Regions from separate parts of the Pseudarthrobacter sp. YAF2 genome, predicted to be linked through region 2. Evidence: riboswitches for the same ligand, from Rfam matches in the RefSeq annotation. Region 2 holds a riboswitch; each other region holds the start of a gene.
What was found. Region 2 has a riboswitch for thiamine pyrophosphate ahead of thiD (bifunctional hydroxymethylpyrimidine kinase/phosphomethylpyrimidine kinase). Riboswitches for the same ligand answer to the same signal wherever they lie in the genome.

Region 1: it holds a riboswitch for thiamine pyrophosphate, as region 2 does, so the genes downstream of both, thiC (phosphomethylpyrimidine synthase ThiC) here and thiD (bifunctional hydroxymethylpyrimidine kinase/phosphomethylpyrimidine kinase) in region 2, are expected to answer to the same signal.
Region 3: it holds a riboswitch for thiamine pyrophosphate, as region 2 does, so the genes downstream of both, AB4Y79_RS13640 (ECF transporter S component) here and thiD (bifunctional hydroxymethylpyrimidine kinase/phosphomethylpyrimidine kinase) in region 2, are expected to answer to the same signal.

Annotation. Positions count from the first base shown of each region.
Region 1 covers NZ_JBFRDA010000014.1:16,600-20,832, forward strand. The annotation lists gene AB4Y79_RS14905 (hypothetical protein) at 1-451, opposite strand, end outside; gene AB4Y79_RS14910 (VOC family protein) at 660-1,535, opposite strand; gene AB4Y79_RS14915 (amidohydrolase family protein) at 1,636-2,718, opposite strand; TPP riboswitch at 2,799-2,906, shown strand; gene thiC (phosphomethylpyrimidine synthase ThiC) at 2,902-4,233, shown strand, end outside.
Region 2 covers NZ_JBFRDA010000004.1:59,516-63,748, forward strand. The annotation lists gene AB4Y79_RS05755 (Rne/Rng family ribonuclease) at 1-2,460, shown strand, start outside; TPP riboswitch at 2,606-2,703, shown strand; gene thiD (bifunctional hydroxymethylpyrimidine kinase/phosphomethylpyrimidine kinase) at 2,711-4,231, shown strand.
Region 3 covers NZ_JBFRDA010000012.1:95,951-100,183, reverse strand. The annotation lists gene AB4Y79_RS13650 (energy-coupling factor transporter transmembrane component T family protein) at 27-830, opposite strand; gene AB4Y79_RS13645 (ABC transporter ATP-binding protein) at 827-2,365, opposite strand; gene AB4Y79_RS13640 (ECF transporter S component) at 2,365-2,988, opposite strand; TPP riboswitch at 3,055-3,194, opposite strand; gene AB4Y79_RS13635 (iron-containing redox enzyme family protein) at 3,562-4,233, shown strand, end outside.

The DNA.
Region 1 (4,233 bases), on a different contig from region 2:
CGGACCAGACGTACAGTCCGGTTCGATCGGCGTCGTCCAGCCCGGCCGCGAGCGCGGCGAGCTGCTCCACGTAGGTACGGGCCTGGGCTGCGCCAAATGGCATGTCGTCCTGGGCGGCCCACTGTTCGGCGACGTCCTCGAGGATGTTGCCCTCGCCTTCGGTCTCATAGGACAGCAGGTCGGCCAGCGCGCGGACCATGGCAGGAGGAACGGCGAGGAGGGAGTCGCTGGCCACATCCACCATGGTCAGTTCATAGTCGGCTCCGCCGGCGTGCACGGCCGTCCCGGCGAGATCGCCAAGTTGTTCGATTTCGAAGTCGCTGACTCCATCGATCCGTACGGCATTTCCCCCAAGGGCGCCGTTTGCCGCGGGTTCGCTCCCTGCGTCGAGGAGGCCGGCGCGTTTCAGTGCGGCGTCGTGGGTGGCGACAAAGATCTCGGTGAAGCCCATGGCTGCTTGCCCTTCTTCCGTTGGCGGAACTGCGCGCCGGGAGCTGCCTGCTTCCGGGCCGTACGGAATCAGCCTAGTAGCTGCGGACCGGCAGGAGCACACGCCGGGCCGGTGCGGCAGGGCAGCCGGCGGGCACGGCTGCCGGCGGGGTCGGCAGCCGGCTGGGTCGGTCCGCCGCCGGGGTCGGTCCGCCGCCCGGGAACACCGGTCAGCGGACAGCCACCCGCAGCCGGTTGCGCCACGGGTCCTCGAACCGGAGCTCGGCGCCTGTGTGGTGAGCGGGCACTCCGGCGACCTTGAGGCGGTCAGCCAAGGCGCCGACGTCGTCCCCTGACGGAACTTCGATGAGGACTTCGCCGAGCCCGAGGGTGTCCTTGCGCGGGCCGGCGCCGCGGCTGTTCCAGACGTTCATGGCCATGTGGTGGTGGTAGCGGCCCGCGGATACGAACAGTGCCTGCCCGTGCCAGCCCGCCGTCTTTTCGAAACCGAGGGTGCCCACGTAGAAGTCGCGCGCCGTCTGGACGTCTCCCACCTGAAGGTGGACGTGACCTACGCCGGCGGCCGTCACGCGCTGGCCTTCGAGCGATTCCTCCGTGAGGTGCTGTTCCAGGTAGCGCTGCGGGGGCAGCGCGAGGCTGTCCATCACCACGTCCGTGCCGTTCCAGGACCAGTTGCGGCGCGGGCGGTCCCAGTACAGCTCGATGCCGTTGCCTTCAGGATCGGTGAAGTAGAAGGCCTCGCTGACCAGGTGGTCGGCGCTGCCGGTGAAGGACATCGGCTCGTACTGCGCCGCGGTGGCGATGGTGGCGGCGAGGGAGGCCTGATCCTCAAACAGGAGTGCGGTATGGAACAGGCCGGCCTCTCCCCTGCCGGGCAGGTTCAGCCCGGGCGCCGGGGCCAGATGGACCAGGGGGCGGCCAAGACGGCCCAGGTACAGTCCACCGTCCTGTTCAGCCACCACCTCGAGGCCCAGTGCGCGCTGGTAGTAGTCGGTCATGACCTTCATGTCCCCCACCTTGAGCATCACCGTGCCCATGGCGAGGTCGGCAGGAAGCAGGTCCTGGCTGTTGGCTGCTGCGGTCATTGGAGGCTCCTTGTGTTGGCGGCCGTCCCGATGGCGGCCTGTCACACATTAAAATTACTTGAAGCTTCAATTTATTCCAAGTCCTGTGCCGCACTTTCGATCAGCGGATGATGCGGCCGCCGATCACCACGTGGTCCAGCCTGCTGATGGTCTCCGGGACCGCCCGTGGATCTTCACGGCACACGATGACGTCGGCGCGCGCCCCTTCTTCCAGGCCGTCCGCTCCGAGCCAGCGGCGGGCTGCCCAGCACGCCGCATCCAACGCTGCGGCCATCGGCAGGCCCGCGACGTGCAGGGCGAGGATTTCGTCCGCGATCCGGCCATGGCGGATGACGCTGCCGGCGTCTGTTCCGGCGAAGATGCGCACGCCCGCGGCATGGGCCTGCGCCACGCGCTCCAGCCTCCGCTCCCAGAGGGAGCGCATGTGGGCTGCGTACCGTGGAAACTTTGGTTCCGCCTGCGCGGCAATGTCCGGGAACGTGGCGATATTGATGAGGGTGGGCACGATAGGCACGCCTTGTTCGGCGAACCGGGGCAGGTGGCGCGGCAGCAGCCCGGTGGCGTGCTCGATGCAGTCAACGCCGGCGTCGAGCATCTGGTCCAGGGTGTCCTCGGCGAAGCAGTGGGCCGTCACCCGTGCGCCTTCGTCATGCGCCGCACGGACGGCATCACGGACGACGGCGGCGGGAAAGGAGGGCGCCAGGTCACCGGCGCCCCGGTCGATCCAGTCCCCCACCAGCTTGACCCAGCCGTCCCCGCCCCGGGCCTGCTTGCGCACGGCCTCAACGAGGCCCTCGGGTTCGACTTCGTGCGCGAAGCCGCGCAGGTAGCGGCGGGTCCGGGCGATGTGCCGGCCGGCGCGGATCAGCACCGGGAATTCCTTGCCGCCCTGCATCCAGCGGGTATCGGCGGGCGAGCCCGCATCACGGACCAGGAGGGTCCCGGCGTTGACGTCGGCCAAGGCTTGTTCCTGCGCCACGGCGGCTTCCACCGGCCCGGCGGGGCCCAGGCCTATGTGGCAGTGGGCGTCCGCGAAGCCCGGCAGCACCCAGCCGTCAAGCACCCGGTCAGGCGGTGGAGCGGGCCGGTGGAAGGTGAGCCTGCCGTCCACCGACCAGAGTCCGTGCCGCACCTGGTCCGGCGCAGCCAGGACGGGTCCGCGAAAGTGAATGATTCCTGCCATCCGGGCGTCCTTTCGTTGCCCGGACAGGCTAGCATCATCGATTGTTACAACGGACTTACGGAGGGCTGTGGTAGCTTCGTTGCTGACCACACGGGTGCCCTTGCAGGGGCTGAGATCGGGCTGACGCAGCCTGCGACCGTTGAACCTGTCCGGGTAATGCCGGCGAAGGAAGTGAGTATTCCCTTGAGTACGCAAAACACCCAGTTGAACCCTGCCCGCACGCTGTCCGGTTCCGATTCGGCCAGCGGCCCCGGCACCGGATCCACTCCGCAGGTGACGCAGTCCCTGAAGTCACATTCCCTGGCCTGGATCGACGATGCCGGTTCCGGAATCCGGGTCCCGGTGACCGAAATTGCCCTGGAGCCATCACCCAACGGACGGCCGAACGCACCCTTCCGGACCTACCGGACGGCCGGGCCGGGAAGTGATCCTGTGCGCGGCCTGCAGCCCTTCCGCGCCGAATGGATTGTGGCGCGCGGGGACACGGAAGCCTACAGCGGCAGGGAACGCAACCTGCTCGACGACGGACGCTCGGCCGTGCGCCGCGGTGCAGCCTCTGCGGAGTGGAAGGGCGCCCGGCCGGTGCCCCGCCGCGCCGTCGACGGCAGGACGGTGACCCAGATGCACTACGCCCGGCAGGGCATCATCACGCAGGAAATGCGCTTCGTGGCGCTGCGGGAGAACTGCGACGTGGAACTGGTCAGGAGCGAGGTTGCCGCCGGGCGCGCCATCATCCCGAACAACATCAACCACCCCGAGTCCGAGCCGATGATCATCGGCAAGGCCTTCCTGGTGAAGATCAACGCCAACATCGGCAACTCGGCGGTGACGAGCTCCATCGCCGAGGAGGTGGACAAGCTCCAGTGGGCCACCCAGTGGGGCGCTGACACGGTCATGGATCTGTCCACGGGGGACGACATCCACACCACCAGGGAATGGATCATCCGCAACTCGCCCGTCCCGATCGGGACCGTCCCGATCTACCAGGCGCTGGAAAAAGTCAACGGCGAGGCCAACGCGCTGACCTGGGAAATTTTCCGGGACACCGTCATTGAGCAGTGCGAGCAGGGCGTGGACTACATGACCATCCACGCCGGCGTGCTGCTGCGGTACGTCCCGCTCACGGCCAACCGGGTGACGGGCATCGTCTCGCGCGGCGGCTCCATCATGGCCGGCTGGTGCCTGGCCCACCACCAGGAAAACTTCCTCTACACGCACTTTGACGAACTCTGCGAAATCTTCGCCAAGTACGACGTCGCGTTCTCCCTGGGCGACGGTTTGCGTCCCGGGTCGACGGCGGACGCCAACGACGCTGCCCAGTTCGCCGAACTCGACACCCTCGCCGAACTCACGCAGCGCGCCTGGGAGTTCGACGTGCAGGTCATGGTGGAAGGCCCCGGCCACGTGCCGTTCCACCTGGTCCGGGAAAACGTGGAGCGGCAGCAGGAGCTGTGCAAGGGCGCGCCGTTCTACACGCTGGGACCGTTGGTGACCGATATTGCGCCCGGCTATGAC
Region 2 (4,233 bases):
GTGACCTCGCGTCGTCGTCGTCGCCGCCGCCGCGGTGACCAGGACCTTGAGCTGACCGGCGGCGGGGATGACGACCCGCCCAACACGGTGACACGCGTCCGCGCGCCGCGCCCGGTCACCGAAGCGCCCGTGAATAACCGCGTCACCAGCGTCAAAGGCTCCACCCGCCTCGAGGCCAAGAAGCAGCGCCGCCGCGAATCCCGCGACACCGGCCGCCGCCGCACGGTGATCACCGAAGCCGAGTTCCTGGCCCGCCGCGAGTCCGTCGACCGGCAGATGATCGTCCGCCAGCGTGACGACAGAATCCAGATCGCCGTCCTCGAAGACGGCGTCCTGGCCGAGCACTTCGTGTCCAAGACCCAGCAGGACTCGCTGATCGGCAACGTGTACCTGGGCAAGGTCCAGAACGTGCTGCCGTCCATGGAAGCGGCGTTCGTTGACATTGGCCGCGGCCGCAACGCCGTGCTCTACGCCGGCGAGGTCAACTGGGAAGCCGTCAACCTCGAAGGCAAGCAGCGCCGGATCGAAAACGCGCTCAAGTCCGGCGACACCGTCCTGGTCCAGGTGACCAAGGACCCGGTGGGCCACAAGGGCGCCCGGCTCACCAGCCAGATCTCCCTCCCCGGACGCTACCTGGTGTACGTGCCAGGCGGCTCCATGACCGGCATCTCCCGCAAGCTGCCCGACGTCGAACGCAACCGCCTCAAGCGCATCCTCAAGGACCGTCTCCCCGAACACGCCGGCGTCATTGTCCGCACCGCGGCCGAGGGCGCGTCCGAGGAAGAACTGACGCACGACATCAACCGCCTCCGCGCGCAATGGGAAGGCATCGAGAGCCAGTCCACCTCCACCAAGATCCTTGCTCCCGAACTGCTGTACGGCGAACCGGACCTGACCATCAAGGTGGTCCGCGACGTCTTCAACGAGGACTTTTCCAAGCTCATCGTCTCCGGCGAGGAGGCCTGGGACACCATCGAGGCCTACGTCACGTACGTGGCCCCGGACCTGGTGGGACGCCTCGAGAAGTGGACCAAGGACCAGGACATCTTCTCCGCCTGGCGCATCGACGAGCAGATCCACAAGGCACTTGAGCGGAAGGTATTCCTGCCCTCCGGTGGTTCCCTGGTCATCGACCGCACCGAAGCCATGACCGTGGTGGACGTCAACACCGGCAAGTTCACCGGCAGCGGCGGCAACCTCGAGGAAACCGTCACCAAGAACAACCTCGAAGCTGCCGAGGAAGTGGTGCGCCAGCTGCGGCTGCGCGACATCGGCGGCATCATCGTGATCGACTTCATCGACATGGTGCTCGAATCCAACCGCGACCTGGTCCTGCGCCGCATGGTGGAATGCCTGGGCCGCGACCGGACCAAGCACCAGGTCGCCGAGGTCACGTCCCTTGGCCTGGTCCAGATGACCCGCAAGCGCATGGGCACCGGCCTGCTGGAAGTCTTCGGCGAGCAGTGTGAGGCGTGCGCCGGACGCGGCGTGGTGACCCACGACGATCCCGTGGAGCACCGGCGGGCCAATATCGTGGCGGCCGAACACCACGTCCAGCGCGCCGACAACCGTCCCGACGCCCGTGGGGAAGCCCACCGCCCCGAGGGGCAGCGGATCGACGCCGGCCAGCCCGGTCCCCGGACCGAGCGCAAACGCCGGCGCGGACGCGGCGGCCAGCAGGCCGAGTCGGTACCGGCACCTGCGGTGCACGTCCACACCGTGCAGCCTGATCCCGCCGACGCCGAGCGGCACGCCAAGGCGGAGGCCACCCGGCTTGCCCTGGCGAACATCGCCGCCGCCGCCCACGCGGCCCACGTGCACGACGACGAGCTGGCCGCGGCCCGGCAGGTGCCGGCACAGCAGGCTCCCGCCCCGCAAACGCCGGTGCAGCCTGCTCCGGCAGCCGACGGGGAAACGCACGACGCCGACGCCCACGGGCGTCCCGCGGCGGTCCTGACCTTTGGCGGCGAGAAAGTCCCGCTTCCGTTCGTGGAGCATGCGGAGGAGCAGCACCCCAGGCCTGCCCTGACGCTGGACCGGCTTGCGGAAGCATTCGCCCACCTCGGCCAGCCGGCGTCGCCCGTTGAGGCCGCATCGGGGAACGCCGGAGCCGCTGAGCCGGCAACGGAACAGACCGCGCCGGAGCACCTGCCGCAGGGCGGGGAAGCCCAGGCGCGCGTCGGGCAAGCGCCGGCTGAGAAGGACTACTCCGACCACACGCTGGAGCAGACCCGCGAACGCAGGCCGCGCCGCCACCGGGCAGCCAGCCGGGCCCAGGGTGCTGCCAACGAAACCGCTGTCCAGCACCATGAGAACGTGCAGGCCGCCAATACCGGCCACTCGCACGCAGCCAAGGCCCCGGAACCCGCGAAGCAGCAGACGGCAAAGCCTGCTGATACGGGCAAGCCGTCAGAGGAACCCATCATCCTCGGCGTCGGCGTTCCAGCCTCGGAACTCTAGGCCGCGCGTCAAAGGTTGCCTATGAAGTCCCCGTCCCGTGGACCGTTCCCCCCGTTATTTCGGGGGGAACAGTCCACCAGGCGGGGACTTCCCGCATCCGGGGGCCGTCACCTTTACCGCGGCCCGGGGCTACCGGCTAGGCTGGGAAACCGACACGGGGTGCCGCGCAGAAGGCCGGCTGAGATCCACACCCGTTGAACCTGTCCGGCTAGTACCGGCGAAGGGATGTCTGTTGTCTTCGACCCTTTCCATGCCCCTGCCAACTGCCTCCACGGCTCCCTCCGGGAGTCCGGTGGGCCGGGAGGTGCCACGTGTCCTCTCCATCGCGGGCTCCGATCCATCCGGTGGCGCAGGAATCCAGGCGGACCTCAAGAGCATTGCAGCCCACGGCGGATACGGCATGGCTGCCATCACCGCACTCACCGCACAGAACACCCGCGGCGTTGTGGCCGTCCACGTTCCACCGGCGCCCTTCCTGGCCCAGCAACTCGATGCCGTCAGCGACGACATCACCATCGACGCCGTCAAGATCGGCATGCTCGGTGACGAAGCGGTGATCCGCACGGTCCGCCAATGGCTCGAAAAGGTGCGTCCCGCCGTCGTGGTCCTGGACCCGGTGATGGTGGCCACCAGCGGCGACCGACTGTTGAAGGAATCCGCCGAAGCCGCCCTCCGGGAATTGCTGCCCCTTGCCCACCTCATCACCCCCAACCTGCCGGAACTCGCCATGCTGGTGGGTGAGGAGCCGGCAGGGGACTGGGAAGCAGCCTTGGACCAGGGCAGGCGCCTGGCTGATGCCACCGGCGCCACCGTTCTGGTCAAGGGCGGACACCTGTCAGGCGAAAGCTGCCCGGACGCGCTGGTGAACACCGCCGGCGTGCTGGCGCATGATGTCGTGGAAGTGCCCGGTACCCGCATCGATACCCGGAACAGCCATGGCACGGGCTGTTCGCTGTCCTCTGCCATGGCAACGGTCCAGGCCCGCCTGGGCGACTGGGAGGCGTCGCTGCGGACGGTCAAGCCCTGGCTTGCCGGGGCGCTTGAGAATTCGGGCCAGCTCGAGGTCGGCCGGGGGAACGGACCCGTGCACCACTTCCACCATGTGCGGCCACATCTCCAGGAAGGCGGCTTCGCTGCCCGGCTCTGGGCCGAAGCCCGGGAGGACCTGGCGGACATCTACGCCCTGGAGTTCATCCACGGCCTGGCCTCAGGCGAACTGGCTGAGAAGGACTTCGCCTACTATCTCGCCCAGGACGCCTTGTACCTGAACGGATACTCCCGGGTCCTGGCCCGGGCCAGCGCCCTGGCCCCCTCCGAAGCGGAGCAGCTGTTCTGGGCAGGCTCAGCCCGGCAGTGCCTTGAAGTGGAATCGGAACTCCACCGCTCATGGCTCAGCACCCGGCCCGGGCTAACCGGTCTTGGACCCGTCACCAAGGCTTACGTTGACCACCTCACCGCAGTGTCGGCGTCGGGCAGCTATGCCGTCCTTGCCGCCGCTGTCCTACCCTGCTTCTGGCTCTACGCCGAGGTGGGCAGGACATTGCACGGCCAGTTCCTCGCCGCGGGCGAACCTGACGGGCACGCCTACGCCGCATGGCTCCGCACGTACGCCGACGAAGGCTTCGCGGAGGCCACCCGGCAGGCCATCGCGATCGTGGATGCGGCGGGACGGAAGGTCTCTGACCAGGAACAGGCTGCCATGGTGACGGCGTTCAAGCAGTCCTGCCGGCTTGAAGTGGAGTTCTTCGACGCGCCGCGCCTGCACTCCTGACG
Region 3 (4,233 bases), on a different contig from region 2:
ATGCGATAGTACCCGCCGGTAACGGCCTAGCTGCTGCCCAGCCACACCATATTCCAACTGCCCGCGGCAAGTGCCGCGCCCAGGGCAAGCCCGGCCACCAGGACGCCGCCGCCCACCACCCACAGGTCCAGCACACTGAACGTGGATTCGCGGGCCCAGGTCCGGTCCCCGCCGCCGAAGCCCCGCGCTTCCATGGTGACGGCAAGCCTCGATGCTCGGCGGATCGCCTGCACCAACAGTCCAAAACTCTGCCCCAGGGTGGCCTTCACCCGCCGGACCACGTTCCCTCGCGAACCCACACCGCGGGCGCGCCGGGCCATGCCGATCGTCTGCCATTCCTCGGCCATAAGCCCCACCAGGCGCATCGCCGCCAGGGTTCCCAAAACAAACCGGTGCGGCAGGCGCGCCTTCTGCGCCAGTGCATCCGCGAGGTCGGTCGGATCGGTGCAGCTCATCAGGAGCACCGCTGGAAGGGCGATCGCGAAGCCGCGCAGCAGGAAGCCGATGCCCAGCTGGAGGGACCCTTCGCTCATGGTCCAGATGCCGGCGTCGAGCAGGATCCTTCCGCTGTCCGGCGCCAGGATGGACGTGCTCCACCCGCCGATGGCGGCAGCAAGGATCAGCGGCCAGCCCCGCTGCCAGAGCAGCGACAGGGTGAGCCCCGCGAGGGGAAACAACATCAGCTCGAAAACCAGGGCCACGGAAGCGGACACCCAGTCGATGGACAGCGCCAGGACCGCCGTGATGAGCACGACGGCGGCGAACTTGCTCAGCGGATTGGCTCGGGCCAGGAGGGCGTGGTTGCCGCTCAACGTCAGTTGCTGCCTCATGGCGCCACCGGTTCCGCCACAGCCATCCGCAGCTCCGCCCCGCCCAGGGCAGCGGTGAATTCGGCGTCGTGGGTCACGGACACCACTGCCGTGCCGGCGTCCAGGAGTTCGGACAGGAACGAGGCCAGCTCGGCCCAGGTGGTGGCGTCCTGCCCGAACGTGGGCTCGTCCAGGACCAGCACCTGCGGGCTGGCGGCGAGGACCGTGGCCACGGACAGCCGCCGCTTCTCACCGCCGGACAGTGTGTAGGGGTTTGCGTCCACCAGCTGGGTGAGCCGCAGCCGCTCCAACAGTTCCTCCACCCGGTCCTCGCCGTGGCCAAGATGACGCGGCCCGAACAGCAGCTCATCCAGCACCTTGCCGGTCACGAACTGGTGCTCCGGCTCCTGGAACACGGTTCCCACCCTCGAGATCAACTGCTCGGCCTTCCACATGTAGGGGTCGATCCCGGCACCGCGGCTGAGGTCCACCGTGGCGGACACTTTTCCGGACACCGGCTCCAGGAGCCCCGCGAGGGTCAGCGCGAACGTTGATTTCCCGGCGCCATTGGGGCCGGTGACGGCCAGCGCCTGGCCGGCCCTGACCTGCGCGGCAACACCTTCCTGGACCGGAACCGGCGGGATTTTCCGGAAACCTTTGCGGCGGGGACGCTCGCGGGAGACGCCGAGGTCTTCGGCTGCCAGCAGGAGGTTGCCGGTTCCGGCGGCTGGGACGTCCGCCCGGCGGCGGGTTGCCGGCACGTACCCCGGCACCCACACCCCGGCGGCCGTCAGCATGGCCCGGGCTTCGCTGAGCACCCGGTCCGGGGGCCCGTCCAGGAGCACGGCGGGATCCGAGGCGGAGCCCGGCTGCAGGACCACGATCCGGTCCACCAGGTCCTTCCACACGGAGACCCGGTGCTCCACCACCACCAGGGTGGCTCCGGTCTTGTCCAGGCAGCGCGCCACGGCGTCGCGGACCTCCAGCACGCCGTCCGGGTCCAGGTTGGCGGTGGGTTCGTCCAGCAGGATCAGCCCCGGGCGCATTGCGAGGATGCCGGCCAGCGCCAGGCGCTGTTTCTGGCCGCCGGACAGGGCCGACGTCGGGTGGTCGAGCGGGAGGTGGGACAGCCCGACGTCGGCAAGCGCCTCGTGCACGCGCGCCCAGATGGCGTCGCGGGGCACGGCAAGGTTCTCGGCGCCGAAGGCGACGTCGTCCCCGACCCGGGAGAGGACCACCTGCGTCTCCGGGTCCTGCTGCATGAGTCCCGCACGCCCGCGCTGGGCGCGGGGCACGGCGCCGTCAACCAGCAACGAACCGGACTCGTCCGCGTCGCCGGCCTCGCCGTCGTCGTTGATATCACCCAGCACCCCGGCGAGGGCATGCAGCAGCGTTGACTTCCCGGCACCCGAGGGACCGAGCAGGAGCACCCGCTCGCCGGGGCTGATGTCCAGGTCGAGGGCATGGACGGCAGGTTTTGCCCGGCCGGCATGCCGCCAGCCCCAGCCACGGGCAGTGACGGCGGCGGGGCGGACGGCGCCCTGGGCTGGTGCCATCAGGAGAAGACAGGCTCCGTAGCGGCCTTGCGGGACGCGAAGGAGCTCAGCACGCCGGTACGTGCCAGGCCGCGCGTGGCGAGCCAGGACAGGGCACCGGCGAGGATGGCACCGGAGACGGTGGTCAACACGATGTAGGCCAGCTTGTCCGCACCGGAGTAGGCGATGTTCCAGCCCCACGGCGCGAACGAGTCGTTCAGTCCGCAGAAGAACCCAGCCGCGGCGCCGGCCAGCAGGGATACGGGCAGGTTGAACTTGCGGTACACGAAAATAACGAAGATGATTTCGGCGCCGAGGCCCTGGATGAAGCCGGAGAAGAGAACCGAGGCGCCGTACTGGGAACCCATGAGGAGTTCCCCGGTGGCGGCCACGGTTTCACAGAACAGGGCGGCACCGGGCTTGCGGATGATGAGCATCCCCAGCACGCCGGGAATCATCCAGCCACCCGCCAGCAGCCCCGTCAGGGGCGGGTAGGCGGCATTCATGGGGGCAGACAGCGCGGCTGCTCCCTGGTCCCATGCCCAGAAAATGACGCCGCCCGCGATGGCCACCAGCGCGGCGACGACGATGTCCACGACGCGCCAGGACTTACTGGTGGTCTTCTTGATTGCTGCAGTACTCATGTGATCCTCCTGGGAAACAGGAGGGGAAAGTGGACCCGGCTGACGGCTGTTGCCGTGCAGCCGCGGCACTTTGAGAACTCGACTCCCTTGCGCCGGTACTAACCGGATCAGGTTCGAGGGTCTGCGGCTGTTCCGCACTCTCAGCGCCCACCTGCGGTTCCTGGCAAGCCAGGTTGTCCGACGGCGGCGCTCCCCTGTCGTTATTGGTGTTGTTTTTCGTTGGGTAAGGCTTTTGATTGCCCTTCCGGGGCGTGGTCAAGTTTACACCGGGCAGGGGTGGATAGCGGGCTATGAGCGCCATTCCACCGCATGTGACAGGATTCGGCGGGCGCCCAGCCGGAGGCCTCGCTGGAGCCGCGCCCCACCAGGACGCCGTCCGGTTGCCTACCCCTATTGCACGCTGCCTGCCCGGGCGCCAGTGGTCCTGCAGGAGCCTCCGTGCAAAGCCTGCTTAGCTTTTATTAGTAATCATGCTTACTATATTGTTTCCCGGGTTTTCGAGAGGACAGGGCATGGGGGTCACCATGGCGGTCCGGCCTTCGTTCCCGTCCCCGCGGCAGACCAAGGAGCACGATGAGAATCCCGGACACCAGAGGCCCCCTCACCAGCGCCCTGTTCACAGTCCTGGCCCAGGCACCGGACGCCGCAGGGACGGAGCTGGACCGGCTCTACCGCCTCGCGGCACGGCAGGTGGCCGGCACCGGTGACATCATTGGGGACGAGGACATCCAACTGGCACTCTTTTGCCTCTACGAGCTCCATTACTCCGGCCTGGACAGCGTCTCGGACAACTGGGAGTGGGAGCCGGCGTTGATCAGGGTCCGGCAGCTGGTCGAGGAACCGTTCGAGGCGGCCCTCCGCGCTGCCGCACACCAGGCGGCCGGAGACTTCGAACTGCCCGACCGCGGCGCCATAACCAGCGACGAAGTAGCCGACGTCCTGTTCGGCCTCGCCGCCATGGACACCGGTCCCAGCCTCTCCCGCTACGTTGCCAGGAAGGCAAGCCTGGAGCAGCTCCGGGAATTCCTGGTCCACAAGGCGGTGTACCAGCTGAAGGAAGCCGATCCGCACACATGGGCCATTCCGCGGCTCAGCGGACGGCCCAAGGCGGCCTTGGTGGAAATCCAGGCGGACGAATACGGCGGCGGCCGGCCCGAGCGGATGCACAGCGCGCTGTTCGCCCGAACCATGCGCGGTCTGGGCCTCGACGACAGGTACGGCGCCTACGTTGATGCCGTCCCCGCA